DNA from 3 places in the Streptomyces sp. NPDC032198 genome. Region 1 is predicted to be linked to each of the others. Evidence: riboswitches for the same ligand, from Rfam matches in the RefSeq annotation. Region 1 holds a riboswitch; each other region holds the start of a gene.

Region 1 (10,371 bases):
CCGATCCGTCGGGGGAATGGGCGCGACAGTAGCCGTGGGATCACGTCACGGCCAAAGACCCCGCCGTGTACGCAAAGTGACGCCCCGCCGGAGACGCAGGTCACCGACGGGGCGTGGGGTCAGCTCGAGTTACCGGAATTCGCCCGTTTGGGCGGCACGCCGGTCGTTTCAGATGCGGACGCCGAACTGGAAGGAGCCGACGGTGGACATCGACTCGTAGCGCACCACGGCGCCCGGCTTGGGGGCGTGCAGGATCTGGCCGTTGCCCGCGTAGAAGCCGACGTGCGCGAGGCTGTTGAAGAACACCAGGTCGCCGGGCTTCAGCTCGCCGCGACCGATCTTCGTGCCGTCGTTCTGCTGGGTGTACGTGGTCCGGGTGATCTGCACACCAGCCTGGTTGTACGCCCACTGCGTGAGGCCGGAGCAGTCGTAGGAGTTGGGGCCGCTGCCGCCGGAGACGTAGGGCTTGCCGAGCTGCGTGGCGGCGGCGCTCAGGGCGGCCTGGCCGCGCTGCGATGCCGGGACCTCCTTGCCGAGGTCCACGCGGTCGCCGGCGCTGCGGCTCGCGCGCTGCTCCTTGGCGGCGAGGTCCGCCTTCTCCTTGGCGCTGAGGGTGTTGAGCAGCTTCTGGGCGGCGCCCAGCTTGCTCTGGACTTCCTTCTTCTTCTTGCCCAGTTCCTTGCGCGTGTCGGCGAGGTCCTTGAGCTTGTCGGAAGCCTCCTTGCGCTCCTGCGCGAGGGTCCGCTGCTTCTCCTGGACCTTCTTGAGCGCCTCGACCTGCTGACCGCTCAACTGGTCCATGGTGGACGCCTTGTCGAGGTAGTCGTCCGGGTCGGCGGAGAGGAAGAGCTGGACGGAGGGGTCGATGCCGCCGGTGCGGTACTGCGCGCTGGCCATCGAACCGAGCCCGCCGCGGAGGTCGTTGAGGTCCTCCTGGCCGCGGGCGACCTTGTCCTGAAGCTCGCCGATCTCCTTCTCGAGCTTCTCCTGCTTCTCCTTGGCGCCGTTGTACCGGTCGGTGGCCCGGCCGGCGTCCTCGTAGAGCTTGTCGACCTTGGACTTGACCTCGTCCTTGCTCGGCTTCTCGCTGGGCGCCGCATTGGCGGCCTGGGAGGTGAGTGCCACGGCAGCGGCGGCGGTCGCGGTGAGCACGGTCACGCGTGCGCGGCTCGGCTGCTTGGGTCGACGATGGGACGCCACGAAGGCGGCTCCTTCTTCCTCCAGCCGCCTACCGAGATCCGGTGGGCGGGTACCGCCGCTGTCACCCCGGATGGGTGATCAACCGAGCGGAGGTTCGAGCCGTGACCTTAGTGACCTCCTTGTGATCAGTTCAAATCCTGAAGGGCAAAAAGTGGGGTGCCGGGCGCATATTTTACCGATAACGTACAGGCGGTGAGTATGACTTGACGCTGCGTCGCGAAGCCGGCTCCCCAATTCGGGCATAGGGAACAGGAGTTACTTGCGCCCCTTAGCCCCGCGAAAGCGACGTGCGGCAGCCCCGCGAAAGCGGCGCGCGTCAGCCGCGCGAAAGCCGCTTCAGGAGGACGGCCGAAGCGACCGGCCGCGCCCCCGCCTTCGCGATCCCGTCGGCCACTTCGCGGTCGGTCGAGACGACGACCACGGGGCGCCCGGGAGGCTCGGCGCGCACCAGCTGGCGGATCAGTTCGTCCGCGGTGACGCCCGGCTTGGAGAACAGCACCCGCACCCCGCGCGGCGGCGCGAGCAGTACGGGCGCGGCGAGTTCGGCCCCGTCGAAGACGCAGGTCATCTCGGCGCCGGTCTGCGCGGCGAGCTGCGAGAGCGAGCCGAGAAGCCGCAGCCGCTGCTTCTCCAGGGGCATCGTCGGATAGCCCGTCTTGGTGACGTTGTAGCCGTCCACGACCATGTGCGCCTGCGGCAGCGCGAGCAGCTGGTCGAGGATCGCCGGGTCGTTCTCGGAGAGCGCGCGGGCGGCGATGTCCTTGGGCGTCATCCGGCCGGGCTCGACGGCGTCCACGGTCTCCGCGGGCCGCACGGAGACGGGCGGCAGGGCCAGTTCGCGGCGCAGCCCCTGGGCGGACTCCAGGACCGTGTCGAGCAGCAGCCGTACCCGCATGTCCTCGACGCTGCGGCCCTCGCGCGCCGCCCTGCGGCTGGCTTCCAGGGCGGCCTCGGTCTCGCTCAGCCGTGCCTTGAGCCGCCGGGACTCGCTCTCGGCGGCGGACAGCTGCGCCTGGCCCTCGGCGCGTGCGGCGTCGTACTCGGCGGCGGCCTTGCGCAGGGCGGCCTCACCGCGCTTGACGTCACTGAGGGCACCGCGCAGCTTGCGATGCATCGATTCGGCTTCCTTCTTCGCCGACTCCAGCTCCATGCGCAGCCGTTCGGTCTCGGCCTTCGTCTGGCCGCGGGCCGCGGAGAGTTCCTCGCGCAGCCGTTCGAGTTCGGCGCGGGTCTCGTCCTCGACGCGCTCGGCGTCCGCCCGCAGGGCTTCCTCACCCGCGGCGGTCACCAGCTTCACCCAGCCGGTGGGACGCAGCACATAGGCCGCGGCCGCCACATCGAGGGGGTCCGCGGCCGGGGGCGGTGAGCCCGCGTCCAGGGCGCCGGTGAGCTCGGGCTGCGCCTCTCTGAGACGTTCGCCGATGCGCTGCCGGAAGAGCGCGTCGCCCTCCAGGGCCGCCGCCATCGCGTTGCCCGCGAACTTCGTGCGCCGGGTCGGCGTGAAGCGGGCATACTGCCGCAGCTGTGCGGGCAGTTCGCTGACCGTGAGCCCGCCGAAGCCGTCCGAGACGATCTGGACGACCCGCCGTCGTACTCCGTCGGGCAGCGGGCGGTCGAGCACCTCAGCGGTGCCGTCGTCCGGCTCCCCGCTTGCGCTCTCCACCATCCGTCACCCCACTAGCTGTGCGGGGCCCGCTCCCTCAGGAGCCGGCGCCCGGCCTGTCCACGAGTTCCACCTGGTCCACCGCGTTGCACCAGCGGCAGCGCACCGACTCGATGGTCTCACTGACCACCTCACGTTCCTCGACGTTCGACTCACCGGCCAGGTCGAGGTGCACATATTCGACGACCTTCGACGTGCGGGTCACGTCGAAACGCGTGAGGTTGCCGCAGAGCGCGCAGCGCCACCGGGTGGTGTCGGTCGGCAGAGGAACCGTCATCGTGGCTGTTCGCTTTCCTTCGGAATTCCATGGTGCGTGGTGTCCGTAACCCTAAGGCCTGTAAGGGTCTCCATGCGGCGGCCTCCCACGCGGCGGGGCGGTCTGTACGGTTTGCTGCCCTTACGTCATGCTCTGTTCATGATCAGGACATGGGGTTCGACGGCGGGCCGAATGCTCAGGGGGCAGTCCGCCCCGGTCACGTACGGACTGATCGCCGTCTGCTGTCTGGTCTTCGTGATCTCGCCCGTGTCGGGGCTCAATCCCGCGTACGGGACCGGCGATGAGCTGCTCGCCGCCCAGCAGGACTACTTCGAGCGCTGGGGCGTGGTCCCCTCCGAGCTGTTCAGCGGGGCGCTGCGGCCCGTGCTCGCCCCGGCCACCGCGCTCTTCGTGCACGGGAGCTGGCTGCATCTGCTGGGCAACATGCTGTTCCTCTTCGTCTTCGGGGCGATGACCGAGGAGCGGATGGGACACCTCCAGTTCGCGTTCTTCTATCTCGGCTGCGGCTATCTCGCCCTGTTCGCGTACGCGGTCGCGCACGCGGGCTCGCATCAGACCCTGGTGGGCGCGTCGGGGGCGATCTCCGCGGTGCTCGGTGCCTTTCTCCGTCTCTTCCCCAAGGCGCGGGTCACCAGCCTCTTCCCGTTCCTCTTCTTCCTGCCGCTGCGGTTTCCGGCCTGGGTGGTGCTGCCGTTCTGGGTGGTGCTGCAGTGGCTCGCGGCCTGGCAGGGCGCGCAGGGGCCGGGAGTGGCGTACTTGGCCCATCTGGTCGGGTTCTCCCTCGGCTTTCTGTACGCATGGGGGCGCTACAGGAGGACAGCTAGAGTGAAGAAGCCAGCACCGGTTACCGAGGGAGACAGTCAGCCGTGATCACCGCGATCGTGCTCATCAAGACCAGCGTGGACCGGATCCCGGAGATCGCCGAGTCGATCGCCGCCCTGGACTGTGTCAGCGAGGTCTTCTCCGTGACCGGTACGTACGACCTGATCGCCATGGTGCGCGTCACCCGCCACGACGACCTGGCCGACGTCATCCCCGGCAAGATCAGCAAGATCCCGGGCGTGGAGGGGACGGACACGCATGTCGCGTTCCGTACGTACTCGCAGCACGACCTCGAAGCGGCGTTCGCGATCGGCCTCGACTCCTAGGCGTCCTGGGCGTCTCCGGGGCCTTCGGGGCGCCGGGGCACTCCAGGCGCTCGGTGTTCCTCACCGACGCGACCGAGCGGGCCCTGCGGATGATCGTTCTGGGCTCACGCCTGAGGGGGCGGCCCAGGGCTCAGGCTGCGGTGGTGTCCGGGACGCAACGCCCGTCCTCCGTACGGTAGTTCCAGCGCGCGCCGTCGGCCACGAGCTCCTTGCAGGCGCGCACGAAGCGCTCCACGTGCTCGTCCGGGGTGCCCGCGCCGAAGCTGACACGAATCGCGTTCAGGGACTTCTCGCCGGGCGCGGCCTCGGGGGCACCGCACTCGCCCTGGCTCTGCGGGTCGCTGCCGAGCAGGGTGCGCACCAGCGGGTGGGCGCAGAAGAGACCGTCGCGTACGCCGATGCCGTACTCGGCGGAGAGCGCGGCGGCGAAGTGCGAGCTGTTCCAGCCGTCGACGACGAAGGAGATGACACCGACGCGCGGCGCGTCGTCACCGAAGAGCGACAGCACCTTCACGGCGGGCACGTCAGCGAGGCCCTCGCGGACCTTGGCGATGAGGTGGCGCTCCCGGGCGACGAGCTCGTCGAAGCCCGCCTCGGTGAGCGCCTTGCAGGCGGCGGCGATCGAGTACACGCCGATGACGTTCGGCGAGCCGGCCTCGTGCCGCGCCGCGGTGTCGTGCCACTCGACGTCCACGCCGCCGTCCGTACGCCGCGCGACCTTGCGCGAGGCACCGCCGCCCGCGAGGTACGGCTCGGCTGCCCGCAGCCAGTCGGAGCGTCCCGCGAGGACACCCGAGCCGAAGGGCGCGTACAGCTTGTGGCCGGAGAAGGCGACCCAGTCGACGTCGAGCTCGCTGATCGAGACGGGGTGGTGGGGCGCGAGCTGCGCGGCGTCCAGGACGATGCGGGCGCCGTGCGCGTGGGCGGCGGCGGCGAGCTCCTTGACCGGCCACAGCTCACCGGTGACGTTCGAGGCGCCGGTCACGCACACCAGGGCGGGCCCGTAGGGGTCGCGGTCGGCGAGGGCGCGCTCCAGGGTGGCCACGGCCTGGTCGGGGGTGCGCGGCGCGTTCAGGTACGTCACGCGGGCGTCGCGCCAGGGCAGCAGCGAGGCGTGGTGCTCGGTCTCGAAGACGAAGACCTGGCAGTCGGCGGGGAGGGCGGCGGCAAGGAGGTTGAGCGAGTCGGTGGTCGAACGCGTGAAGACGACCTGGTCGTCCTCGCGGCAGCCCAGGAACTCCGCGACGGTGACGCGGCTGTTCTCGAAGAGGTCGGTGGAGAGCTGCGAGAGGTACCCGGCACCGCGGTGCACGCTGCCGTAGTACGGCGCGTACGCGGCCACGTCGTCCCACACCCGCTGCAGCGCCGGGGCGCTCGCGGCGTAGTCGAGCGCCGCGTAGGTCACCTCGCCGCCGGTGACGAGCGGCACGGTGACGTCACGGCCGAGCACCGGCAGCGGCGCGGCGCAGCAGGGGTCGGCGGACTCGGTGGAGGAGGCGTCGGTGACGGTGGCGACAGAGCGTGCGGACATGGCGAACTCCCGTGGGAAGGCAGGCGAGTTCACTGCGAGGGCGCACATAGGGCGCTGCAGTGATGAAGAGAAAAGGGGGTGCGGAAAAGGGGCCGGGAAGCCCTATCGCATTCGCTTGCTCACGAGACTGCTCCCTTGAGGACCAGGACCCCAGGGGTACGACACTCATCGAGTGCGCAGGGGTCCGCGCTTGCCATACGCCTTGCTGCGTACGGCCTGGTCTTCACCCGGGGCACCCCGCCACGGACGGAGGGTTGCCGGACAGCGAGCCGGGGCCTAATCGCTGTCACTCATGACCTGCGCAGCATCTTGCCACACGATCTTCCCGGTGCACACCGCAGTCCGGCATCCGGACTGCGGTGTGCGCCACACTCACCTGTTGCTGGCCGCCACCCACCGCTCCAGTGCCGTCTTCGCGGAACCGGAGTCGATGGCCTGGGCCGCCTTCGCGATCCCGGCGCCGATCTGCTCCACGAGGGTCCCCTCGCCCGGCGAGAGGGCCACCAGGGCCGCCGCCGTGTTGAGCAGCACGGCGTCCCGCACAGGGCCCTTCTCGCCGTCCAGGAGGCGCAGCGCCACCTCGGCGTTGTACGAGGCGTCAGCGCCCCGCAGCGCCTCCACGGGGACGAGATCGATGCCGACGTCCCGTGGGTCGAAGGCCTCCTCGCGCACGGCTCCGTCCCGTACGACCCAGACCCGCGATGTGGCCGTGGTCGTCAGCTCGTCGAGCCCGTCGTCGCCGCGGAAGACGAGGGAGGAGTTCCCGCGCTCGGCGAAGACCCCGGCCACGATCGGCGCCATCCGCGGGTCGGCGACGCCGACCGCCTGGGCACGCACCTTGGCCGGGTTGGTGAGCGGGCCGAGGGCGTTGAAGACGGTCCGGATGCCCAGCTGGCTGCGGGCCCCGCCGGCGTGCCGCAGCGCCGGGTGGAACTTCACGGCGAAGCAGAAGGTGATCCCGGCTTCCTCGGCCACCTCGACGACCCGGTTCAGCGGCAGCTCCAGGTTGACCCCGAGCTTCTCCAGGACGTCGGAGGCGCCCGAGGCGCTGGAGGCCGCGCGGTTGCCGTGCTTGACGACCTTCGCACCCGCTCCCGCGGCCACGATCGCGGACATCGTGGAGATGTTGACGGTCTTCGCGCCGTCGCCGCCGGTGCCGACGATGTCGACGGTCCGCCCCGGCACCTCGATCACGTTGGCGTGCTCGTACATCGTGCGGACGAGGCCGGAGATCTCCTCCACGGTCTCGCCCTTGGCCCGCAGCGCGACCACGAAGCCGGCGATCTGCGCGTCGGTCGCCTCGCCGCGCATGATGCGGTCCATCGCCCACGCGGCGTCCTCGGCGCTCTGGTCGCGCCCTTCCAGCAGCCCGTTCAGCACACCGGGCCAGGAACGGGCCGCCGCGGTGTTGCCTCCTGCGGGGGTCACAGCGCTCATCTGCCGCTCCTGGGTTCGTCTAGGCATGGGTCAGGAACACCTTATCCAGCCCGGGGGACGGCAAAGAGCCCCGTCCATGCACTGGATGCAGGGACGGGGCTCTCACCGTGGCGACCTTGTGGTCAGACCTTGCGGTCAGAACGTCGGAGCGTTCAGGGATCAGTGGTGGCCGTGGCCGCTGGTGATCTCCTTGTACTCCTCGGTGGTGGGCTTGGGGATCTGGTTGTCCTCCCCGTAGTAGCCCTTGCTGAGCTTGGCCCGGAGCTTCTGCGAACCGGACACCTTGCGCTCGACGCCGTTCTCGTCGACCGCGGGGCCGATCTCGAGCGGCGCGTACTGCTCGTGCGCGGTGAGCGTGTGCAGCTGCTCCTGGTTGAGCGGCTCGTGGACCTCGATGAACTCACCGTGCGGCAGGCGCTTGATGATGCCGGACTCGCGTCCGTGCAGCACCTTGTCCTTGTCGCGCCGCTGCAGACCCAGGCAGATCCGCTTGGTGATGATGAAGGCGAGGACCGGTGCCACGAAGAACGCGATGCGCACGAACCAGGTGATCGAGTTGATCGACAGGTGGAAGTGCGTGGCCCAGAGGTCGTTTCCACCACCGATCAGCAGCACCATGTACCAGGTGATCCACGCGACGCCGAAGCCCGTACGGGTCGGGACGTTGCGCGGGCGGTCCAGGATGTGGTGCTCGCGCTTGTCCCCGGTGACCCAGGACTCGATGAACGGGTAGACCGCGATCGCGACCAGGACCAGCGGGAAGATGACCAGCGGGATGAACACGCCCAGGACGAGCGTGTGACCCCAGGCGTTGATCTCCCAGCCCGGCATGACACGGATCAGGCCCTCGGAGAAGCCCATGTACCAGTCGGGCTGCGCTCCGGTGGACACCTGGTCCGGACGGTAGGGACCGAGCGCCCAGATCGGGTTGATCGTGGCGATCGCCGAGATGGCCGCGATCACACCGAAGACCAGGAAGAAGAAGCCTCCGGCCTTCGCCATGTAGACGGGCAGCAGCGGCATGCCGACGACGTTCTTGTTCGTCTTGCCGGGACCCGCGAACTGGGTGTGCTTGTGGTAGAAGACCAGGATCAGGTGGGCCACCACTAGCCCGAGCATGATGCCCGGCAGCAGCAGGATGTGCACCGAGTAGAACCGGGCCACGAAGTCGCCGCCGGGGAACTCCCCGCCGAACAGGAACATCGCCAAGTACGTGCCCACGATCGGCACGGACAGGACGGCGCCCTGCATGAAGCGCACACCGGTACCGGAGAGCAGGTCGTCCGGGAGCGAGTAACCGGTGAAGCCGGTGAACATGCCCAGGACGAACAGCAGGAACCCGAAGACCCAGTTGACCTCACGGGGCTTGCGGAAGGCACCCGTGAAGAAGACGCGCATCATGTGCACGAACATCGCCGCGAGGAAGATCAGCGCCGCCCAGTGGTGGATCTGCCGGATCAGCAGACCACCGCGCACATCGAAGCTGATGTGCATGGTCGAGTTGAACGCCTCGGACATCAGCTGGCCCTGCAGCGGGATGTAACTGCCGTGGTACTCCACCTCGTTCATCGAGGGGTGGAAGAACAGGGTCAGGTACACACCCGTGAGGATGATGATGATGAAGCTGTAGAGGCAGATCTCACCGAGCATGAAGGACCAGTGGTCCGGGAAGATCTTGCGCATGTTGGCCTTGGCCAGGGAGTAGATCCCCAGACGTCCGTCGGCCCAGTCGGCGACCCGCTCACCTGCGGGCGCCTCCTTCTTACGCGTATCAGTCGTCGTAGTGCTCATCCGCGCTCCCAGAAAGCAGGACCGACGGGCTCAGCGAAGTCGCCGAGCGCCTCGAGGTAGCCCTCTTCGTTCACGCCGATGCGCAGCTGCGGCAGCGCGTGACCGGCCGGGCCGAAGATCACTCGGGCACCGTCGGAGAGGTCGAAGGTGGACTGGTGGCACGGGCAGAGGACGTGGTGCGTCTGCTGCTCGTACAGGGAGATCGGGCAGCCGACGTGGGTGCAGATCTTGGAGTACGCGACGACACCGTCGTGCGACCACTCGAGCTCCTGCTTGTCCTTGATGTTGTCCGGCTGGATACGGACGATCATCAGGGCCGCCTTGGCGATCTCCTTCTGGAAGTCGTGGGCGTCCTCTTCCAGGCCCTCGGGCTTGGCGAAGGTCAGCGAGCCGACCTGGACGTCCGACGGGCGCAGCGGCTCGTTCGTGTTCATGTTCACGAGCAGCTTGCCCTTGGACCACAGCGTGTGCCGCAGCTTGTCCTCGGGCAGCGGACCGAGGTCGCGCAGCAGGACGACGCCGGAGAGCGGCACCATGGCCAGCGCACCGAACATCGTGTTCCGGATCAGCTTGCGCCGGCCGAACTGCGACTCCGCGGCACCGGCCTTGAAGTCGGCCATGACCTTGGCCTTGACCTCGGGCTCGGCCTCGATGGGGTGCCGGTCGTCGGCGACCTCCACGTCGGACATCAGGGTGCGGGCCCAGTGGACCGCGCCCGCGCCGATGCAGAAGAGCGCCACGCCCAGGGTCATGCCCAGGGAGAAGTTCAGCGCACTGATGTGGCCGATCGGGAAGATGTAGATGCGCTTGTCGACCGGGAACGCCACGTACGAGGCGATGAAGCCGATCGTCGCCAGCATCGACAGCGTGAACAGGAAGGCGATCGCACGCTCGGACCGCTTGGCGGCCCGCTCGTCGATGTCCTGGACACGGTGCTCATGGGGCGGAAGGCCCGGGTCGGCGAACGGGTTCTCGTCCTTCACCGCTACCGAGCCGTGCTCGGTCTCCTGCACGCTGGGCAGGTTCTCTTCTGATTTCTCTTGGCTACTCATGACTTCTTGGCCTTTGCGGTCCGAGCGGCGACCCACACGGCGACCGCGATCAGCGAGCCGAGACCGAAGATCCAGCCGAACAGGCCTTCACTGACCGGACCCAGACCACCCAGCTTGAGACCGCCAGGGCTCTCGGTCTGTTCGCCGTTGACCGCGTCGAGGTACGCGATGATGTCCTTCTTGTTCTTCTCCGGCATCGTCGTGTCGGGGAAGGACGGCATGTTCTGCGGGCCGGTCTGCATGGCCTCGTAGATGTGCTTCGGGGAGACATC
Region 2 (10,371 bases), on a different contig from region 1:
CGCCTGGATCCCCATCGCGCTGCAGTCGTTCGCGCACTACATCCGGCGGCTCAACGCGGCCTTCTCGAACCAGATGAACAGCCCGGCGGCGCGCCAGCTCCTGTGGCAGCACATCTCCGAATGGGACGACTCCCCGGAGACCGACAAGGAGCGCATCGAGTTCCTCGCCGAGCTGGAGCGGGTGGGCGGCTGGCCCAGGCGCCCGAAGAAGATCGGCGTCGCCAACGGCGTGCGCACCGGCGTGGCCAACGGCATCGACCCCGGCGTACGGGCGTTCCACGGCAAGGGCCTCGGCATCACCGGCACCCACCTCTACACGCAGCCCGCGGGCGAGGAGAAGCTCGTCGCCCAGCTCCGCGTGGTGACCCTGCGCAAGCCGCAGATCCGCACCTCGGGCATGCCCGAGATCGACGGTGCGCCCGGCGGCACCCTGGAGGGCTTCGGCATCCTCGCCGACGAGCTGAACAAGATCCCCGCGATCATCGGCCTCGGCTCGGAGGCGGAGACCCGCGAGCACTGCTTCGTCCCCTCGGTGAGCGCGGTCGCCCTGCGCGACATCGACACCCACGAGAAGCTGCACGACCCGTTCCCGGAGGACTCCGGGGACAGCGAGCTCGACGAGTACCTCTGCGCCTCCCACAACGAGGGCCACACCCTGGTCACGGAAGAACTCTGCACCTGGATCATGGACCGTCTTTCGTAAGCCGCACGCCCCGTACGCACCGGGAAACGCCCGAGGGCGGCACCCCTTCGTGAGAAGGAGTGCCGCCCTCGGTTCGCGTGTAGCGATGAACCGCTGATCAGCCGGAGGCGGATCAGAAGTCCATGTCACCGCCCGGCATGCCGCCGCCGGCCGGGGCAGCGCCCGCCTTCTCCGGCTTGTCGGCGATGACGGCCTCGGTGGTGAGGAACAGCGCGGCGATGGACGCGGCGTTCTGCAGGGCAGAGCGCGTGACCTTCGCCGGGTCGAGGATGCCCTCGGCGATCATGTCGACGTACTCACCGGTCGCGGCGTTCAGGCCGTGACCGATGGGCAGGTTGCGCACCTTCTCGACGATGACGCCACCCTCAAGGCCGGCGTTGACGGCGATCTGCTTCAGCGGGGCCTCAAGGGCCAGCTTCACAGCGGCGGCACCGGTGGCCTCGTCACCTTCGAGCTCAAGCTTCTCGAAGACAGCGGCGGCCTGGATGAGGGCCACGCCACCACCGGCGACGATGCCCTCTTCGACGGCGGCCTTCGCGTTGCGAACGGCGTCCTCGATGCGGTGCTTGCGCTCCTTGAGCTCCACCTCGGTCGCGGCACCGGCCTTGATGACCGCAACACCGCCGGCGAGCTTCGCCAGGCGCTCCTGCAGCTTCTCGCGGTCGTAGTCGCTGTCCGAGTTCTCGATCTCGGCGCGGATCTGGTTGACGCGACCCTGGACCTGGTCGCTCTCACCGGAGCCGTCGACGATCGTGGTCTCGTCCTTGGTGATGACGACCTTGCGGGCGCGGCCGAGCAGGTCGAGACCGGCGTTCTCCAGCTTGAGGCCGACCTCCTCGGAGATGACGGTGCCACCGGTGAGGATGGCGATGTCGCCGAGCATGGCCTTGCGGCGGTCACCGAAGCCCGGGGCCTTGACGGCAACGGACTTGAAGGTGCCACGGATCTTGTTGACGACCAGGGTCGACAGGGCCTCGCCCTCGACGTCCTCGGCGATGATCAGCAGCGGCTTGCCGGACTGCATGACCTTCTCGAGGAGCGGAAGGAGGTCCTTCACGTTCGAGATCTTCGAGTTCACGATCAGGATGTACGGGTCGTCGAGCGACGCCTCCATACGCTCCATGTCCGTGGCGAAGTACGCCGAGATGTAGCCCTTGTCGAAGCGCATGCCCTCGGTGAGCTCAAGCTCAAGACCGAAGGTCTGCGACTCCTCGACGGTGATGACGCCTTCCTTGCCGACCTTGTCCATCGCCTCGGCGATGAGCTCGCCGATCTGGGTGTCGGCGGCGGAGATGGAGGCCGTAGAAGCGATCTGCTCCTTGGTCTCCACGTCCTTGGCCTGCTCAAGGAGGGCACCCGAGACGGCCTCGACGGCCTTCTCGATGCCACGCTTGAGGGCCATGGGGTTGGCACCGGCGGCTACGTTGCGAAGGCCCTCGCGGACCAGCGCCTGCGCCAGGACGGTCGCGGTCGTCGTGCCGTCACCGGCGACGTCGTCCGTCTTCTTCGCGACCTCCTTGACCAGCTCGGCGCCGATCTTCTCGTACGGGTCCTCGAGCTCGATCTCCTTGGCGATGGAAACACCATCGTTGGTGATCGTGGGGGCACCCCACTTCTTCTCGAGGACGACGTTGCGACCCTTGGGGCCCAGGGTCACCTTGACGGCGTCGGCGAGCTGGTTCATGCCGCGCTCGAGGCCGCGCCGTGCCTCCTCGTCGAACGCGATGATCTTGGCCATGTGAAGTGGTCCTCCCGGACAGGGGTGGCATGCTTCCGGATCGCGCCAGCGCCCGCGACGGACGGCCTGCAAGCCTTGTGGTTCCTTGCCCCACCCGGCCTGCGGGCCTCACCGACCCGATCCAAGTTCTGTCACTCTCACTCGGAGAGTGCTAAGCCCAATGATTAGCACTCGACCCCTACGAGTGCAAGCGCCTCTCGCGGATCCCAGACGTACGAGGGGCGCACGCACGAGGGGCCCGTACCCCTGTCGGGTACGGGCCCCTCGTGACTCTCTAAGTCACTGGCCGATCGCGCCGAGATCAGACGGCGAGCTTGACCATGTCCGCCTGCGGACCCTTCTGGCCCTGCGAGATCTCGAACTCCACTCGCTGACCTTCTTCAAGGGTGCGGTAGCCGTCCATCTGAATCGCGCTGTAGTGGACGAAAACATCCGCACCACCGTCGACCGCGATGAAGCCGTACCCCTTCTCCGCGTTGAACCACTTGACGGTGCCCTGAGCCATGCCTAACTCCCCTATTACTGGCCCTTGCACGGACCCGCACTTCGCGGACCCGGGTCAGACCTCACCCCCCCAATGGGTTGTGGAGGCGTGCGCCGGAACGCGTCGACCGCGGCTGAATGTATCTGTCCAACTGCCCTCTGCAACAGGTCAATCGGACGAGAATTCTGGGCACGCCTGATCGGTAATATGCGAAGAATTCGCCGGAGTTCAGGGCAAGTCGGGCCAGGCAAATGCCACGAGAGGGGCAAATGGGCGGGGCACTTTGGCTACTTCTTGTCGCCCTCGGGGCGACTTCGTATATGCGCTCGGCACAAACAGGGAAGCTCGCTTCCCAACTGTACCGCGCTCAACCACATGGAATTGCCCCCTCCGCTTCTCTCGCGGAGGGGGCAATGGAGATTACGCAGGGTATTTCTTTAAAGAATCAACCACCGGCGACGGCGGGAATGATGGAGACCCCGGCACCGTCCGGCGTCGCCGTCTCCAGGCCCTGCTCGAAGCGGACGTCGTCGTCGTTCACGTAAACGTTCACGAAACGCCGCAGCTTGCCCTGGTCGTCCAGGACACGGGCCGCGATACCGGCGTGGTTCTTCTCCAGATCGGCGATGACCTCGGAGAGATTCGCACCCTCCGCGGCGACCTCGGACCGACCGCCGGTGTAGGTGCGGAGGATGGTGGGGATACGGACGTTCACGCTCATGATTTCACCTCGGGGTGTGTGGGGCCCCTTTCAGGGGCGCGGGGAACTGCGCGAGGACGGACCACGACCGCCCGTCGAGGACGGCGGTCAGGCCCTACGGCAGCTAGCCGGCGAGCCCGGCGGCGCGGAACGCGTCCAGGCTGGGGCGGATCGTGGCGGTCGCCTGAGACGTCTCGGCAACAGCGTCAAGAGTCTTGAGCCCGTCACCCGTGTTCAACACAACCGTGGTCAAGGTCGGGTCGATGAGGCCCGCGTCGATCAGCTTCTTCGTGACGCCGACCGTGACCCCGCCCGCGGTCTCCGCGAAGATGCCCTCGGTCCGAGCGAGGAGCTTGATCGCGTCGACGACCTGCTCGTCGTTCACGTCCTCCACCGCACCGCCCGTGCGACGCGCGATGTCCAGGACGTACGGCCCGTCGGCGGGGTTGCCGATGGCGAGCGACTTGGCGATGGTGTCCGGCTTCTGGGGGCGCACGACGTCGTGACCGGCCTTGAAGGCGGTCGACACCGGTGAACAGCCCTCGGCCTGCGCACCGAAGATCTTGTACGGCTTGTCCTCGACGAGCCCCAGCTCGATGAGCTCCTTGAGGCCCTTGTCGATCTTCGTGAGCTGCGAGCCGGAGGCGATCGGGATGACCAGCTGGTCGGGCAGCTGCCAGCCGAGCTGCTCGCAGATCTCGTACGCGAGGGTCTTGGAGCCCTCGCCGTAGTACGGCCGGAGGTTCACGTTCACGAAGCCCCAGCCCTCGCCCAGCGGGTCGCCGATGAGCTCGGAGCAGAAGCGGTTCACGTCGTCGTAGTTGCCCTCGATGCCGACGAGCTCGCCGCCGTAGACCGCGGCCATGACGACCTTGCCCTGCTCCAGGTCGTGCGGGATGAACACACAGGAGCGGAAGCCGGCGCGGGCGGCGGCGGCGCCGACGGCGCCCGCGAGGTTGCCGGTGGAGGAGCAGGAGAGGGTGGTGAAGCCGAAGGCGCGCGCGGCCTCGATGGCCTGCGCGACGACGCGGTCCTTGAAGGAGTGCGTCGGGTTGCCGGAGTCGTCCTTGACGAACAACTTGCCCTGCTCGACGCCGAGTTCACGCGCGAGGTTGTCGGCCTTGACCAGCTTGGTCCAGCCGGGGTTGATGTTCGGCTTCTCGGCGACGTTCGCCGGGACGGGCAGCAGGGGCGCGTAGCGCCAGATGTTGTCGGGGCCGGACTCGATCTGCTTCCGGAGTGCCTCGGGGTCGCCGGTCGGCAGGTCGTACGCGACTTCGAGCGGGCCGAAACAGGCCTCGCAGGCGAAGATCGGGCCCAGCGCGTAGAGCTCGCCGCACTCGCGGCAAGAGAGGCCGGACGCGGGGCCGAGGTCCACGGAACCCGTGGTGGAGGGGGTGGTGTCGTTCGTTGCGACAGTCTGCGCAGCCATGGAGGCGAGGCCCTTTCTCCTCATCTTCCTCGCGACGCATTTCGCCGCGAGACGGAATTGGCACCTTCCCCACCGAGACCTCGCGTGCGCGGTCGGCGGGATGGTTGCCGGGGCTTCAACGGGCCGTATCCCTCTGCCCCTCTGGATGAGCGGTATGGCGCCGGGCTTCAGGGGCCCGGGGCATTTGTTACGCGATGACCCCCGACATGCGATGGTCATCCGCGTTGTTCAAGACTGTAACCGACGGCCTGGACCCTTGAGATAGTCGTCCGAACCGCGAGATGGATCACATGTAGGCCACACACAGGAGGAGCCACCCGTGCTGGAAGAGGCCGAGCGCTGGCTGACCAGGCGTTCCTGGTCCGTTGCCGACCGTCCGCTCAGCGCGCTGCTCGACGCCAAACGGGCGTCGGGAGCCTCGGTGAGCGTCGTCCTGCCCGCGCTCGACGAGGAGGGGACGGTCGGCGAGATCGTCGCCGCGATCCGCCGCGAGCTGGTCGAGGGGACTCCCCTCGTCGACGAGCTCGTGGTGATCGACTCCGGCTCGCGGGACCGTACGGCCGAGGTCGCGCGGGAGGCGGGCGCGCGGGTCGTGCACCGGGACGAGATCCTGCCGCGCATCCCGGCCGTGCCCGGCAAGGGCGAGGTCCTGTGGCGCTCGCTCCTGGTGACCGGCGGTGACATCGTCGCGTTCGTCGACGCGGACCTGAGGGAGTTCTCGGCGGACTTCGTCACCGGCATCGTGGGCCCGCTCCTGACCGAGCCCGACGTGCACTTCGTGAAGGCGATGTACGACCGCCCCCTGGGCGAGGCGGCAGGTCAGGGCGGCCGGGTCACGGAGCTGATGGCGCGCCCGCTGCTCAACATGCACTGGCCGCAGCTCGCGGGGTTCGTCCAGCCGCTGGGCGGCGAGTACGCGGCGCGCAGGTCCCTCCTGGAGCGGCTGCCGTTCCCCGTCGGTTACGGAGTGGAGCTGGGCCTGCTCGTCGACGCGCTGCACACGGTGGGCCTGGACGCGCTCGCGCAGGTCGACGTCGGCGTGCGCAAGCACCGGCACCAGGACGGGCAGGCGCTGGGGCGGATGGCGGCGGCGATCTACCGGACGGCGCAGCTGCGGCTCGCGCGCGGGCATCTCGTGCGCCCCGAACTCACCCAGTTCGAACGGGGCGAGCACGGGTTCGAGCCGCGGACCCATTCGGTGGACACGGAGGAGCGCCCGCCGATGTGCGGCATAGCGGAGTACACGGCCCGCCGCGTGGCGTAACCACCCAGAACCGAGCATTTTGTCTACATTCCCCACTTATGTGGCTCAGACAGGTAATGGGAAGCGCGCGACGCGTCGGTGCCGTGGCCATGACGACGGCCATTCTCGTGGCAGGAGCACTCGGAGCGGCCACCGCGCCCGCCGCCGCGGAATCGCCGTACGGCGACATCAGGGCCACCGGCACCATGGTCATGGACGCACCGGTACGGCCCGTTCCGGGGCATCAGCAGGCCGGGACCGTGAGCCGCGGGAGCACGCCGGGGGAACTGGCCGACACGGGCGGCGAGTCGGACACCATGCTGTACGCGGGTCTGGCGATCTCCCTGTTCACGCTGGGCGTTCTGGCGGTGGCGGCGGCGAGGAGCAGACGCGACCAGCGATGAGCGCCCGTACGTTTGAGCCCATCCCGGAAGGGCTAGGTTCGCCACATGGTCTCCGAGCACGCCTCCGCCCAGATCCTCGTCGCGTCCAACCGCGGCCCCGTCACGTACACCCTGGAGGAGAACGGGGAGCTGACGGCCAAGCGCGGCGGCGGCGGTCTCGTCTCCGGGCTCAGCGCGATCGGCGAATCCGACGGGGAAGCGGCCCTGTGGGTCTGCGCGGCGCTGGGCGACGGCGACCGTGAGGCCGTGCGGCGCGGGGTCGGCGAGCCCGGGGTGCGGATGCTCGACATCGACGCGGGTTCGCACGAGGGCGTGCACGCCGACGCATACAACGGGATCGCGAACTCGGTGCTGTGGTTCGTCCACCACATGCTCTACCAGACCCCGCTGGAACCGGCCTTCGGCGCGGAGTTCCGGGCGCAGTGGGCGGCGTACGAGACCTACAACCGGGCCTTCGCCGAGGCGCTCGCGGAGAGCGCCGGTGCGGACGCGGCGGTCCTCGTCCAGGACTACCACCTGGCCCTGGTGCCGGGCATGCTGCGGGAGCTCCGCCCCGACCTGCGCATCGGCCACTTCTCGCACACGCCGTGGGCGCCGGTGGACTACTTCCGGATGCTGCCGGACGACATCGCGGAGCAGCTGCTGCGGGGCATCCTCGGCGCCGACCGTGCCGCGTTCCTGACCGGGCGGTGGGCGGACGCGTTCACGGAGTGCTGCGTCGCCGTCCTCGGCGGTACGTCAGGCACGCGCATCGGGGTGCACGGGCTCGGGGCGGACGCGGACTTCCTGCGGGAGCGGTCGCGGCGGGACGACGTGGAGGAACGGCTGGTCGCGCTGCGGGAGCAGATCGGGGGTTCCGGCGACCGGAAGGTGATCGTCCGGGTGGACCGGACGGAACTGTCGAAGAACATCGTCCGGGGACTGCTGGCGTACCGGGAGCTGCTCGAGTCCCACCCGGAGTGGCGCGAGCGGGTGGTGCACGTCGCCTTCGCGTACCCCTCCCGGCAGGATCTCGCGGTGTACCGCGACTACACGGCGGAGGTGCAGCGGGTCGCCGACGAAATCAACTCCCGCTTCGGTGTGGCCGGCTGGACGCCGGTGGTGTTGCACGTGAAGGACGACTTCGCGCGCTCGCTCGCGGCGTACCGGCTGGCCGACGTGGCCCTGGTGAACCCCATCCGGGACGGCATGAACCTGGTCGCCAAGGAGGTGCCGGTCGTCTCCGACGAGGGGTGCGCACTGGTTCTCTCGCGAGAGGCGGGGGCGTACGAGGAGCTGGGCGACGACGCGCTCGTGGTGAACCCGTACGACGTGACGGGCACGGCTTCGGCTCTGCACGCGGCGCTGTCGATGCCGGCGGAGGAACGAGCGGAACGAACGAAGCGGCTCGCGGCGGCGGCCACGGCTCTGCCCCCGGCCCAGTGGTTCCTGGACCAGCTGCGGGCGCTGAGGGCCTAATCGTTCGAGTGGCGGACCTCCCAGCCCCGCGACCACTTCGGCAACCCCATCCCCGACCCGCCCGACCTCGGTGCCGATCAGGGCAGTTGAGCGGCGAGGGAGCCAAGGAGCTCCACCACGCCCTGCGGGCCGTCCACCACCAGGTCGGCCCGCTCGGCAAGCTCCGCCACCTCCGCGCTGCCGCTGCACACGAGCAGGCCCCGCACCTGGTCCGAGCGGAGCTTCTCGACGGCCGCGAAGGCGGGCAGGTCGCCCAGGTCGTCGCCCGCGTACAGGACGGTCTCGGCGCCCACTTCGCGTACGTAGTCGGCGAGGGCCACGCCCTTGTCCATGCCGGGGGGCCTCAACTCCAGGACCAGACGGCCCGGTTCGACGATCAGGCCGTGCCGGGACGCCAGCTCGGCGAGCGGCTCGCGCAGCGCCTCGAAGGCGGCCTGCGGGTCGGCCGCACGCCGGGTGTGCACCGCGACCGCGCGGCCCTTCTCCTCTATCCACGTGCCGCGCCAGGCGCCCATCCCGTCCAGGAAGCCGGGCAGTTCGGCGCGCACGGACGCCACCCCGGGGTGCGGCTCGGCCGCGTGCACGGTGGAGGAGACGGCGTCCCAGCGCTCGGCGCCGTAGTGCCCGAGCACGACGAGGTGTTCGAGGCCGGGGACGCCCGCGAGGCCGCCGTAGCGCACCGCCACGCCCGCCGGGCGGCCCGTGACAACGGCGACGGACCGCACCTTCGGCGCGAGCGCGGCGAGGGCCGGGACGGCGCCGGGGTGGGCGCGGGCCTGCTCGGGGTCGGCCACGATCGGGGCGAGCGTGCCGTCGAAGTCGAGCGCGATCACGGCTTTCCCGGGCCGCGCCAGGAGCGCGGCCAGACCCTCGCGTCCGGCGGGGGTCACGGGCTCGGGCAGCTCGGGAAAGTACACAGGGTCACCCATGGGCCCGACCCTACGCTCAACGCTCCCCGCGCCGGGACTCCCTGACCCGCCGAAGCCGGTTCACGGTGACCGGATCGTGCGCGAGGGCGCGGGGATCGTCGAGCAGGGCGTTCAGGAGCTGGTAGTAGCGGACCGGGACCAGGCCGAGCTGCTCGCGCACGGCCCGCTCCTTGGCGCCGGGACCGGTCACCCAGTCCCGGCGCTCCAGGGCGAGGATCGCGCGGTCGCGCTCGGAGAGTCCGGTGTCGGGGAACGCGTCGTCCGGGGCATCGGCCCGAGCGTTGTCAGCGGCATCGTCCTGGGCATCGGTCATGCCGGCCACGCTATTCCGAGTTCTCCTCGGTGACCGCCTTGGCCTGGATCTGGCTGAGGATCGACGCCGGATTGCCGTTCGTGTCCACGGCCTTGCCGATGTACTTCTTGACCTGGACGGAGACCTGCGCCCAGGACGTCTTGCCGACCGGGTACAGCTGCGAGGTGGGCAGCTCGTCGAGGAACTCGGCGAGCGCCTTGTCGTTCTTGTTGCCCGTCATCTGCTCGGCGGCGGAGTTCGTCACCGGCAGCAGGTCGTACTCGCGCGAGAAGTCCAGGACGTTCTTCGTGCTGTAGGCGAAGTCGAGGAACTTGCCGATCTCCTCGCGGTTGCCGCGCTGCTTGAACGCCATCATCCAGTCGGCGACGCCCATCGTGGCCTGGGTGTGGCCGTTCACCCCGGGCATCGGCACCATGCCGTACTTCACGCCCTTCTTCGCGGCCATCTGCATCAGCGTGGGGTGGCCGTTAAGCATGCCCACGTCGCCGCGCGTGAAGGCGGCGAAGGCCTCGGCGCGGTCGAGCTTGGCGGGGGGTGTGGCGCCCGTCAGGCCCTTGCCGACGAGCTCGTCCTTCAGCCAGGTGAAGGTCTTCACGTTCTGCGCGGAGTCGATGTCGTACGTGCCGACGTTGTCGGTGTAGCCGCCGCCACCGCTGAGCAGCCACTGCATCGTCTCGGCCTGCGCCTCTTCCGTGCCGAGCGGCAGGGCGTAGGGGATCTTCACGCCGCGCGCCTTGAGGGCCTTGGCGTCGGCCGCGAGGTCGCTCCAGCTCTGCGGCGGGGTGAGGCCGGCGTCCTTGAAGATCTTCTGGTTGTAGAAGAGCAGGCGCGTGGAGGAGGCGAACGGCATGCCGTACTGGACGCGCTTGACCTCGCCCGCCTCGGAGAGCGGGGCCATGAAGTCGGCCTGGGTGGAGATGGAGACGAGGTCCTCGGTGCGGTACAGCTTGTCGGCCGCGGCGTAGTC
Region 3 (10,371 bases), on a different contig from region 1:
GGCACCCACGGGTGCCTCCGCCGAGCCGCGGACGAGCTGGTCGGAGACGGTGCCCCAGCCGAGCACCACCGGGACGGTCCACCAGCCGTTGCCCACGCTGACGTACGCGTAGTCGTTGTCGGGGAACGAGGAGCCCTGGAAGTTGCCGATGGGCGAGTTGTCCCAGCCGCGCACCGCGGCGCCCGCCTGCCCGCAGTGGCCCGCGGTGACGAACCCGCCGTGCACCGAGAAGCCGATGGAACAGCGGACGTTGCCGGTGTAGTACGGGTCGCCGCCCACGGTGCCCGCGGCGAAGGTGCTGGGTGCCTTGCCGACCGTCTCGACCTGGACGGGACCGGCCTTCCGGGCCCGGTCGACGAACCGTCGGACATCGTTGTCGTCCTTCTGAGCAGCGACGACGTTCACCACTATCTTGTTGCTGCGCGGCGCCACGTGCCAGCTGCTGACGCCCTTGGGTGCGGACAGGGAGTCGATGCGTTCCTTGGCGGCGTCCAGTTGCTTCGCGCTGTGGCGGACCACGCGGACGGCGGCGCCGGTCTCGCGCAGGGCCTCGGTCCTGCCCGCGCTGGTGGTGGCGACGGTCAGCTTGCCGGTGTCGGCGTCGTACCAGGAACCGGCGTACGTGGATCCGGCCGCCCGCTGCGCCGCGCGGTCGACACGGGTCGCGGTCTTCTCGGCGGCGAGGCGGGCGCGCGCCTGGCCCGCGGTGAGTCCGAGGTCGTCCTGCAGGGCGGTGAGCATGCCCGCGGATGCCGGGGGAGCGGCGGGCGCGGGGGCGGCGCTCGCGGTGGGGGCGAGCGAGGCACTCGCCCAGGTGCCGGCCAGAAGCAAGGAGGAGAAGGCGATGCGGACTCCGGTTCTGCGTCTCACGGCAGGGCCCTTTCTGTCGTTCCATCGGGGTGGGGAGGAACAGGGGGTGATGAGAGCGCTCTCACGATGAGTTCAGGCGGAGCATAAGAGCGGCCCGGCAGTCATGTCCATACCAACTGGGCGTCATCCGGAGGCAATTGGAGCCAAAAAACAGCGGCCGGGTGGTGTTCACCGACACGCCCGCGTGCCCGGGTGGCCGGCGGTGACACGGTGACGGCACGGCATCCGCGGGAGTGCGTCGACGACTGAGGACGGCGGGGGCCGGCCGGGGCACGATCGGCGGCCGCAAGCCGATCGTGTTCGGCCACGCTGTCCGCGTAGGGTGCGTGAATGAGCATGCTGGATGACGCCCGCACGGGCATGAACCCCGAGATCCGGCCGCAGGACGACCTGTTCGGCCACGTCAACGGTCACTGGCTGGAGCACGAGCCGATCCCCGAGGATCGCTCCAGCTGGGGCCCCTTTGTACAGCTGGTCGACACGGCCGAGGAACAAGTGAAGGTGATCATCCAGGAGCTGGCGTCGGCCGCCTCGTCCGGCGCCGTCCCGGATGACGCGCGCAAGATCGCCACGCTGTACGCCTCCTTCATGGACGAGGAGACGATCGCCGCCCGCGGGCTCGCCCCGGCCCAGCCCCTGATCGACGAGGTCGCGGGGCTCCGCGACACCCGGGAGCTCGCGGCGTTCCTCGGCCGCTTCGAGCGGATCGGCGGCTCCGGTCTCTTCGGCTCGTACATCGACTCGGACGACCGGAACTCCGACCGCTACCTCTTCAACATCCTCCAGGGCGGGCTCGGCCTGCCCGACGAGTCGTACTACCGGGAAGAGAAGTTCGCCGAGATCCGCGAGAAGTACCTCGCCCACCTCACCGAGCTGCTCACGCTGGGGCAGCACGCCTCGCCCGCCGAGGCCGCGCAGACGGTCCTTGCCCTGGAGACGCGGCTCGCCGCCGGCCACTGGGAGCGGGCCGAGACGCGTGACGTCCAGAAGACGTACAACCTCACCACCCTGCACGAACTGATCACCCTGGCGCCGCACTTCGACTGGCGCGCCTTCGCCGAGGGGCTCGGCGGCTCGGACGCCACCATCGCCGAGACGTGCGTCCGCCAGCCGTCCTACTTCCGTCACCTGTCCGCGGTCCTCGACGAGGTGCCGATCGAGCAGTGGCGGGACTGGACGCTCGTCCGGGTGCTGCGCTCCAGCGCGCCGTACCTCACGGACCCCTTTGTCCGGAACAACTTCGAGTTCTACGGCCGCACCCTCAACGGCACCCCGGAGCTGCGCGCCCGGTGGAAGCGGGCGGTCGCCTTCGTCGAGGGCTCCATCGGTGAGGCCGTCGGCAAGGAGTACGTGGCGCGGCACTTCCCGCCGAGCTCCAAGGCCATGATGGACGACCTCGTCGGCAACCTCCTCGAGGCCTACCGCCAGTCGATCGCCCGCCTGGACTGGATGACGGACGAGACGAAGGAGCGCGCGTACGAGAAGCTCGCCACGTTCCGTCCCAAGATCGGCTACCCGGACACGTTCCGCGACTACTCGGCGCTCCAGGTCTCCGACGACGACCTGCTCGGCAACGCGCACGCGGCAGCCGCCTTCGAGTCCGACCGGCAGCTCGCCAAGATCGGTGCGCCGGTCGACCGCGACGAGTGGTTCATGCTGCCGCAGACGGTCAACGCGTACTACAACCCGGGCACCAACGAGATCTGCTTCCCCGCGGGCATCCTGCAGAAGCCGTTCTTCTCGCCCGACGCCGACCCCGCGGAGAACTACGGTGGCATCGGCTCGGTCATCGGCCACGAGATCGGCCACGGTTTCGACGACCAGGGCGCGCAGTACGACGGCGCGGGCAACCTCAACGACTGGTGGACCGCGGCCGACAAGACGGCGTTCGAGGCGAAGTCGAAGGCACTGGTCAAGCAGTACGACGCGTTCTCGCCCCGCAACCTCCCCGGCGAGTTCGTCAACGGCTCGCTCACGGTCGGCGAGAACATCGGCGACCTGGGCGGCCTGACCATCGGGCACACGGCGTACAAGATCGCGCTCGACGGCGCCCCGATGCCGGAGCGCGACGGCACGACCGGTTCCCAGCGGCTCTTCATGAACTGGGCCTACTGCTGGCGCACCAAGCGCCGCAAGGAGCAGGAGCAGCAGTACCTCACCATCGACCCGCACTCGCCGCCGGAGTTCCGGGCCAACATCGTCCGCAACCTCGACGAGTTCCATGACGCGTTCGGGACGGTGGAGGGCGACGGGCTCTGGCTTGACCCGGCGGAGCGCGTCAGGATCTGGTGACCTGATCTCCCCGGGGGCGGCCATGGCACTTCGCCGTGGCCGCCCCGACCCGTTTCCGCGCCGCCCGCCCGCTCACCGGTCCGGCTCGCGCGCGGCGCGCAGCAGGCGGAGTTGGCCGATCTCGGCGGCGTTCTTCATCAGCTCGGAGTTCACCCAGGCGAGCATGTCGGCCACGGTGTGCCCGGGGTCGTGCTGCCAGGGGAACGGAGCGGTGGCGTCCAGGGCGGCGTCGTCGAGCCGGTCGAGCACCGCCAGCCAGTCCGTGCGCAGGTCACGCAACCAGTCGACGGCTGCCTTGCCGCCACCCGGCCAGGTGATCTCGGTCCGCTGACGCGGCAGTCGCCCCCGCGCGTGGTCGATCGTCACGCTCCACCACCAGCCGATGTGCCAGCTGATCCAGCCGATCGTCGGAACAGGGACGGGCTCGAGCCGCTCCAGGTGGTATTCGAAGAGCGACCAGGTCAGGTCGAACTGCCCGCGGAGCAGAGTGTGCCGGGAATCCGTCACCGGGTGACCCTGGCACAGGGCCTCTCGGCTGGGGAAACGGATTTTGTGCCGCACTCGGGTGGGCTCGGCCGCCGGTTCGGTTCAACGGGGTGCGGGTGGTTGGCGTGGAAGGCCGGGTGGTCGTGCAGGCGGCGTACGTAGGACCACACGTCGGGGCGGGCATCCGTCGCCTCGGCTGCGTCGGGGGTCCGGTGGACGAGCCGCGCCCACAAGTCCACGTCCGCCGCGGTGAGTTCCTCGCCCACCAGGTAGGCGTGGCGGGCCAGTCGGCGGTCGACGTGGTCCAGCGTCGCGGGGGTGAGGGGGCCCGCGAGTTGCTCGTGCCAGGCGTCGATCCGTGCCGCGAGGGCCGACGGGCGCAGCCGGGGCAGCGGGCCGCCGGCGTGCGCGGCGAAGCGGCAGGCCAGGTCGCGCAGGATGTCGGGGGTGTGGTTGCTGACGACGTGCCCGCTCCATCGGTCGCACAGTGCGGGAACGGTCGGCGGACCGTCGAAGTGGTGCTCGGTGGCCTCGTAGTGGCGGTGTAGGTCGGCGTGGGCCGCCGCGGTGGTGTCCGGTGTCAGGAGCGTCGTGGTGACCGCGCTCCTGAGGCCGAGCAGGTCGAGGGTGATCGAGACGCGCAGGGAGCGCGGACATCCGGCCGAGAGGTACAGGTGATAGCGGTGGGGCGCCGGGTAGAAGCCGCCCGCGAGATCGGCTCCGATGCGGCTGCGGATCTGCGGGCGGTGCGACGTGGTCTCGGGCATGGCTCTCCAGACAGGTGAGGGGGCGCCCGCGGCGCTCGGTGCCGGTGGGGCGGCGGGGGAGAGGGGATGGCGTGGCAGCAGAGGGCCTCAGAGGCCACGGAGAGCCGGAGCGATGACGAGCCCTTGCTGCCGGGCGGGCGGTCGGCTCTTGCGCGGTGACGTCAGAGAGCTGGAGCCGAGGCGCTGCACACGCGCAGCAGGTCGATGTGCAGCCGCCTGGTCAGGACGTGGGGGCGGGGTCTGGGTGCGGACAGGGGGGATCGCGGGGTGCTGTTCCTCGCGGCGACCGCCCTGGACATGTTCACCAGCCCTGCTGTCGAGGCCCGTGGTATCCGGAGGTGTACCCGGAGCCGATGGCCCGCTCGGGGACCCGTTCGAGACCGTCCCCGGAAGTCTGGGTCCGGGGTTCCCCCGCCGTCAAGAAGGCCTGTGGAACTCCCCGACCCCCAGGAAACTCCCTGGAAGTCCCCGGAACTCCCCCAGCGGGAGCGGAACAGAAGGCGTGGCCCGCCGGTTGACCCTGACGGAGTCCCACGAAGAGACACGTACGGCGATGTGAGCCCTGCCATGATCCACGGGGCATTGCGCACGGCTACGACCTCACGTAACGTCCGAGCAGGTTACGAGTGTCAGCGTCAAGCCCTGGCTTGCTGACCGGCAACCCTCCCTCGCGGCGGGGTGCTCCAGGTGAGGACCGGGCGGTTCCCGACCAGGGTTCCGCAAGCGCGAGACAGGCGGGGCCCCGGGCCCGCCGAGCCGGAAGGGCGGAGGTGACGGACATGCCACTGGTGCCGCCCGTTCCTGCGCCCGTGCCGCCCGTGCACGCGCCCGCGCCACGCGTCCTGGTGATCGCCCCGAGCCGCCAGGTGCATCTCTACTCCCGGCCGCACATCGACCTGCAGCGTGTCGCCGGCGCGCTCTGTCGTTCCTGACCCGTCACCCCGCCGCCGCACCCTCGGAGCCGAGGGGCCGGTGTTCTCGTACGGTCGATCAGGAAGGCACTCCTCCGTGTCGTCATCACCTTCACCTTCATCCGCCCTGCCCTTTTCCGCTGACTCCGCCTCTTCGGCCGCGCTGCACCTCGCCGTCGCGCTCGACGGCGCGGGCTGGCATCCGGCCGCCTGGCGTGAACCGGTCTCCCGGCCAGGGGAGTTGTTCACCGCCCGGTACTGGACCGATCTGGTCACCGAGGCCGAGCGCGGTCTGCTCGACTTCGTGACGATCGAGGACGGGCTCGGACTCCAGTCCTCGCACTTCACCGAGCCCGACGGACGCACCGACCAGGTCCGCGGACGGCTCGACGCCGTCCTCGTCGCCGCGCGCGTCGCGCCGCTGACCAGCCACATCGGTCTGGTGCCGACGGTGGTGGCCACCCACACGGAGCCCTTCCACATATCCAAGGCGATCGCCACGCTCGACTACGTGAGCACGGGCCGTGCGGGCGTACGTGTGCAGGTGTCGGCGCGCCGGAACGAGGCCGCGCACTTCGGACGCCGCACGCTGCCCGCCCTCGAGGGCGTCGAGGATCTCGGCAGGCCGGACGTACGGGAGTTGACCGCCGACCTCTTCGACGAGGCGGCCGACTACGCCGAAGCCGTGCGCCGCCTCTGGGACAGCTGGGAGGACGACGCGGAGATCCGGGACGTCGCCACCGGCCGCTTCATCGACCGCGACAAGCTGCACTACATCGACTTCGAGGGCAAGCACTTCAGCGTCAAGGGCCCCTCGATCACACCCCGGCCGCCGCAGGGCCGGCCCCTCGTCAGTGCGCTCGCCCACGAGGGCCCGACCGACGCACCGTTCCGCCTCCTCGGCCGCTCCGCGGACCTCGGATACGTCACTCCGCGCGACGCCGGGCACGCACACGCCATCGTCAGGGCGGTCCGCGCCGAACAGGACACGGCCGGACGCGGCGACGAGCCCCTGCACCTCTTCGGCGACCTGGTGGTGTTCCTCGACGACGACCCGGCCGCCGCCGCGGCCCGCCGGGAACGGCTGGACTCCCTCGCCGGGCAGCCGTACACCAGCGACGCGCACATCTTCACCGGTACGCCCGCTCAACTGGCTGATCTGCTCGCAGAGTTGGCGCAGGCCGGGCTCACCGGATTCCGGCTGCGCCCCGCCGTCGTCGGCCACGACCTCCCGGCGATCACCCGGGGCCTGGTGCCCGAGCTCCAGCGCCGCGGCGTCTTCCGCCGCGCGTACGAGGCCGACACCCTGCGCGGTCTGCTGGGCCTCGCCCGCCCCGCAAGCCGCTACGCCGCCACCGCCTGAGCGGGAAAGGACCACCGACATGAGCAAGTCAACGTCACCGGACAAGCCGCTCAAGCAGATCCACCTCGCGGCGCATTTCCCGGGCGTCAACAACACCACTGTGTGGAGCGACCCCGAAGCCGGCAGCCACATCGAGTTCAGCTCCTTCGCGCACTTCGCACGCACCGCCGAGCGCGCCAAATTCGACTTCCTGTTCCTCGCCGAGGGGCTGCGGCTGCGTGAACAGGGCGGTCAGATCTACGACTTGGACGTCGTCGGGCGGCCCGACACCTTCGCCGTCCTCACCGCGCTCGCCGCTGTCACCGAACGCCTCGGTCTGACCGGCACCATCAACTCCACCTTCAACGAGCCCTATGAGGTGGCCCGCCAGTTCGCCAGTCTCGACCACCTCTCGGACGGCCGAGCCGCCTGGAACGTCGTCACCTCGTGGGACGCCTTCACCGGCGAGAACTTCCGCCGCGGCGGATTCCTCCCGCAGGACGAGCGCTACTCCAGGGCGAGGGAGTTCCTCGGCACGGCGGGCGAGCTGTTCGACTCCTGGCGCGGGGACGAGATCCTCGCCGACCAGCAGACCGGCACCTTCCTGCGTGACGCCAAGGCGGGCGCCTTCGTCCACCAGGGACAGCACTTCGACATCCAGGGGCAGTTCAACGTCCCGCGCAGTCCCCAGGGGCGCCCGGTCATCTTCCAGGCGGGCGACTCGGAGGAAGGTCGGGAATTCGCCGCCGAGGGCGCGGACGCGATCTTCAGCCGGTACAGCACGCTCAAAGAGGGGCAGGCGTTCTACACGGACGTCAAGGGCCGCCTGGCCCGCCACGGCCGCACCCACGACCAGTTGCTCATCCTGCCCGCCGCGACCTTCGTTCTCGGCGACACGGACGCCGAGGCGGAGGAACTCTCCCGGGAGGTGCGGCGCAAGCAGGTCAGTGGCGCCACCGCGATCAAGCACCTGGAGTTCGTCTGGAACCGCGACCTCTCCGCGTACGACCCGGAGGGCCCGCTGCCCGACATCGACCCGGACCTCGGCGAGCACACCGTCGCGCGCGGCCGGGCCCAGGTGCGGATGTACCGTGACCCGCTGGCCACCGCCCGGGAGTGGCGCGAGCTCGCGGCGGCGAACAAGTGGTCCATCCGCGACCTCGTCATCGAGACCGGCAACCGCCAGTCCTTCGTCGGCTCCCCGGCCACCGTCGCCGAGGCGATCAACTCCTTCGTCCAGGCCGACGCGTCCGACGGGTTCATCCTCGTCCCGCACATCACCCCCGGTGGCCTCGACGCCTTCGCCGACACCGTGGTCCCGCTGCTCCAGGAGCGCGGCGTCTTCCGCACGGAGTACGAGGGCACCACCCTGCGCGACCACCTGGGCCTGGCCCACCCCGACGCCAGGCCGGGCTTCCCCGAGCCCGCATCCGCACCCACGCCCGAGACCGCACCCACGCCCGAGACCGCACCTACGTCCGTGCCCGCGCCGGCCGGCCGCTGAGGAGGACCACACCCATGTCAGCCATCCCTCTCGGCGTCCTCGACCTGGTCCCGGTCTCGTCCGGTTCCACCGCGGCCGAAGCGCTCCACCACTCCATCGACCTGGCCCGGCAGACCGAGCGATTCGGCTACGCCCGCTACTGGTTCGCCGAACACCACCTCAACCCGGGCGTGGCAGGCACCTCACCCGCGGTCGTCCTCGCCCTGACCGCCGCCGAGACCTCCACGATCCGGCTCGGGGCAGGCGCCGTACAGCTCGGTCACCGCACCGCGCTCTCCACGGTCGAGGAGTTCGGCCTGATCGACGCGCTGCATCCCGGACGCCTCGACCTGGGACTCGGCCGCTCCGGCGGCAAGCCGCCCGGTACGCCACCCGCCGCGCCGCCGACCGTGACCCCCGTCGTCGACGGCCACGCGCCCAACGGGCTGCGGATCCCGCCGCGTTTCTCCTACGAGCATCTGCTGGGCTCACCCCGCGTCGCCCTCCAGCGCAAGCTGCTCCAGCAGCCGCACGCGCAGGCGCAGGACTACGGGGAGCAGGTCGACGACATCCTCGCGCTGCTCGCCGGAACGTACCGGTCCGCTGACGGCATCGAGGCGCATGTCGTCCCCGGTGAGGGCGCCGACATCCAGGTGTGGATCCTGGGCAGCAGCGGCGGCCAGAGCGCGGACGTCGCGGGCCGCAATGGCCTGCCCTTCGCCGCGAACTACCACGTCAGTCCGGGCACGGTCCTGGAGGCCGCGGAGGGCTACCGTGCCGCGTTCGAGCCCTCCGACGTACTCGACAAGCCCTATGTCAGCGTCTCCGCCGACGTCGTCGTCGCCGAGGACGACAAGACCGCCTGCGAACTCGCCGCCGGCTACGGCCCGTGGGTCCGCAGCATTCGCACGGCCGAGGGCGCCATCCAGTACCCCACACCGGCCGAGGCACGCCGGCACACCTGGACCGACGCGGACCGGGCGCTCGTCGAGGACCGAACCGAAACCCAGTTCACCGGCTCCCCGGCACGCGTCGCGGACCTCCTGGAACAGCTCCAGGAAGCCACCGGAGCCGACGAGTTGCTCATCACCACGATCACCCACGGCCACGCCGACCGGGTGCGTTCCTACGAACTGCTCGCCGAGGAGTGGCGACGCAGGTGACGGGACCGTCCGCCGGGCGAAGGGCCGCCCGGCGGACGGTCGCGGGCGCCCGCGGTCAGGCGATGGGCCAGCAGTTGTACGCGTTGTAGTTGACGCCGTTGCAGCTGAACCACTTGCCGTAGAGGCAGGGGCCGATGTCGTTCCAGTAGCCGTGACAGCACGCCAGGCAGGTGAAGCCCCCGTACCCGTCGCTCACACAGGCCGAGCTGCCGTCCACACAGTCGGCCTGGGCCCGGGGCGTGGTCTCCGGTGGCGTGCCCTGCGGGGCGACGCCCCAGGTGAGGGGGGCCGCTCCGGGGGCCTGAGCTCCTGAGCCGTGGGGCCGGGGGTGGCGCGGCGGCTGTGACTGTGGCTGCGGCTGCAGCTGGGCCTGCGGGCGGCCCTGCGGCGGGGGCTGGGCGTGGGCCGGTGTCCCGCACGGCGAGGCCGTGGGGGCGGCGCTGATGCGTGAGTAGTGGGCGAGCAGGGTGGCCAGAACGGCGTGTTCGGGGGAGTCGGACTCCTTGAGGGTGAGCTGGACGAGGCTGTGCGTGTGGTCGTCGCACGGCACCTGGCGCAGCAGCTCCACCCGGTCGATGAGGCCGACGGGGATTGTCGTCCAGTCCTGGCATGTCGTGCCGGGGGCGAACTGGACGCTGTCCGTGCCCTCTTCGGACTTCTTGACCATCCCGATGACGGCGGGTTTCTCGCGGACCGTGTCCGATGCGAGTGCCTGCAGGAATTCCGCACCGTTGAACGACCTGGACATGTGTCTCCTCTCGGCGCCCCGCGGGCGCCAGCCGGTGCCACGAGATTCCCGTGATCGCCGGGAGCGGCACAACGGAGGCGGAGGCGATCAGTCCGGATAGGTGAACCGGGTCTGTGCGCGGGGGCGTTGGGCTTCGGCCGCACGCCGGGGAGGGGCGACCGCGCATCGGGGGAGGCGAGACCGTACGCCCGCCCTGGCCGTCATCGGCCGGGCCCCTGCCCGCCCCGGCCCCCGAGCACGATCGTGCGGGCGATGTCCAGGGTGAGGCGCTGCCACGGGTCCTGGGGGTCGCGGGACGTGAGGTCCCGG

The links. Region 1 has a riboswitch for S-adenosylmethionine ahead of AB0E78_RS02135 (aminotransferase class V-fold PLP-dependent enzyme). Riboswitches for the same ligand answer to the same signal wherever they lie in the genome.
Region 2: linked by a shared signal. The riboswitch ahead of thrC (threonine synthase) and the one ahead of AB0E78_RS02135 (aminotransferase class V-fold PLP-dependent enzyme) in region 1 are both predicted to bind S-adenosylmethionine.
Region 3: linked by a shared signal. The riboswitch ahead of AB0E78_RS12435 (putative leader peptide) and the one ahead of AB0E78_RS02135 (aminotransferase class V-fold PLP-dependent enzyme) in region 1 are both predicted to bind S-adenosylmethionine.

Annotation. Positions count from the first base shown of each region.
Region 1 covers NZ_JBEZVL010000001.1:447,309-457,679, forward strand. The annotation lists gene AB0E78_RS02110 (NlpC/P60 family protein) at 169-1,200, opposite strand; gene AB0E78_RS02115 (NYN domain-containing protein) at 1,517-2,866, opposite strand; gene AB0E78_RS02120 (hypothetical protein) at 2,901-3,140, opposite strand; gene AB0E78_RS02125 (rhomboid family intramembrane serine protease) at 3,279-4,010, shown strand; gene AB0E78_RS02130 (Lrp/AsnC ligand binding domain-containing protein) at 4,007-4,288, shown strand; gene AB0E78_RS02135 (aminotransferase class V-fold PLP-dependent enzyme) at 4,419-5,819, opposite strand; SAM riboswitch class IV at 6,001-6,117, opposite strand; gene trpD (anthranilate phosphoribosyltransferase) at 6,192-7,256, opposite strand; gene AB0E78_RS02145 (cytochrome bc complex cytochrome b subunit) at 7,416-9,047, opposite strand; gene AB0E78_RS02150 (Rieske 2Fe-2S domain-containing protein) at 9,044-10,099, opposite strand; gene AB0E78_RS02155 (c-type cytochrome) at 10,096-10,371, opposite strand, start outside.
Region 2 covers NZ_JBEZVL010000005.1:142,164-152,534, reverse strand. The annotation lists gene AB0E78_RS14755 (hypothetical protein) at 1-703, shown strand, start outside; gene groL (chaperonin GroEL) at 816-2,441, opposite strand; gene AB0E78_RS14745 (cold-shock protein) at 2,743-2,946, opposite strand; gene AB0E78_RS14740 (MoaD/ThiS family protein) at 3,371-3,646, opposite strand; gene thrC (threonine synthase) at 3,750-5,057, opposite strand; SAM riboswitch class I at 5,075-5,209, opposite strand; gene AB0E78_RS14730 (glucosyl-3-phosphoglycerate synthase) at 5,377-6,321, shown strand; gene AB0E78_RS14725 (hypothetical protein) at 6,411-6,704, shown strand; gene AB0E78_RS14720 (trehalose-6-phosphate synthase) at 6,750-8,162, shown strand; gene otsB (trehalose-phosphatase) at 8,240-9,091, opposite strand; gene AB0E78_RS14710 (DUF3263 domain-containing protein) at 9,108-9,404, opposite strand; gene AB0E78_RS14705 (extracellular solute-binding protein) at 9,415-10,371, opposite strand, start outside.
Region 3 covers NZ_JBEZVL010000004.1:315,446-325,816, reverse strand. The annotation lists gene AB0E78_RS12455 (S1 family peptidase) at 1-870, opposite strand, end outside; gene AB0E78_RS12450 (M13-type metalloendopeptidase) at 1,201-3,162, shown strand; gene AB0E78_RS12445 (DinB family protein) at 3,235-3,669, opposite strand; gene AB0E78_RS12440 (hypothetical protein) at 3,666-4,415, opposite strand; SAM riboswitch class IV at 5,034-5,147, shown strand; gene AB0E78_RS12435 (putative leader peptide) at 5,195-5,347, shown strand; gene AB0E78_RS12430 (LLM class flavin-dependent oxidoreductase) at 5,424-6,689, shown strand; gene AB0E78_RS12425 (NtaA/DmoA family FMN-dependent monooxygenase) at 6,709-8,172, shown strand; gene AB0E78_RS12420 (LLM class flavin-dependent oxidoreductase) at 8,187-9,314, shown strand; gene AB0E78_RS12415 (hypothetical protein) at 9,370-10,062, opposite strand; gene AB0E78_RS12410 (helix-turn-helix domain-containing protein) at 10,263-10,371, opposite strand, start outside.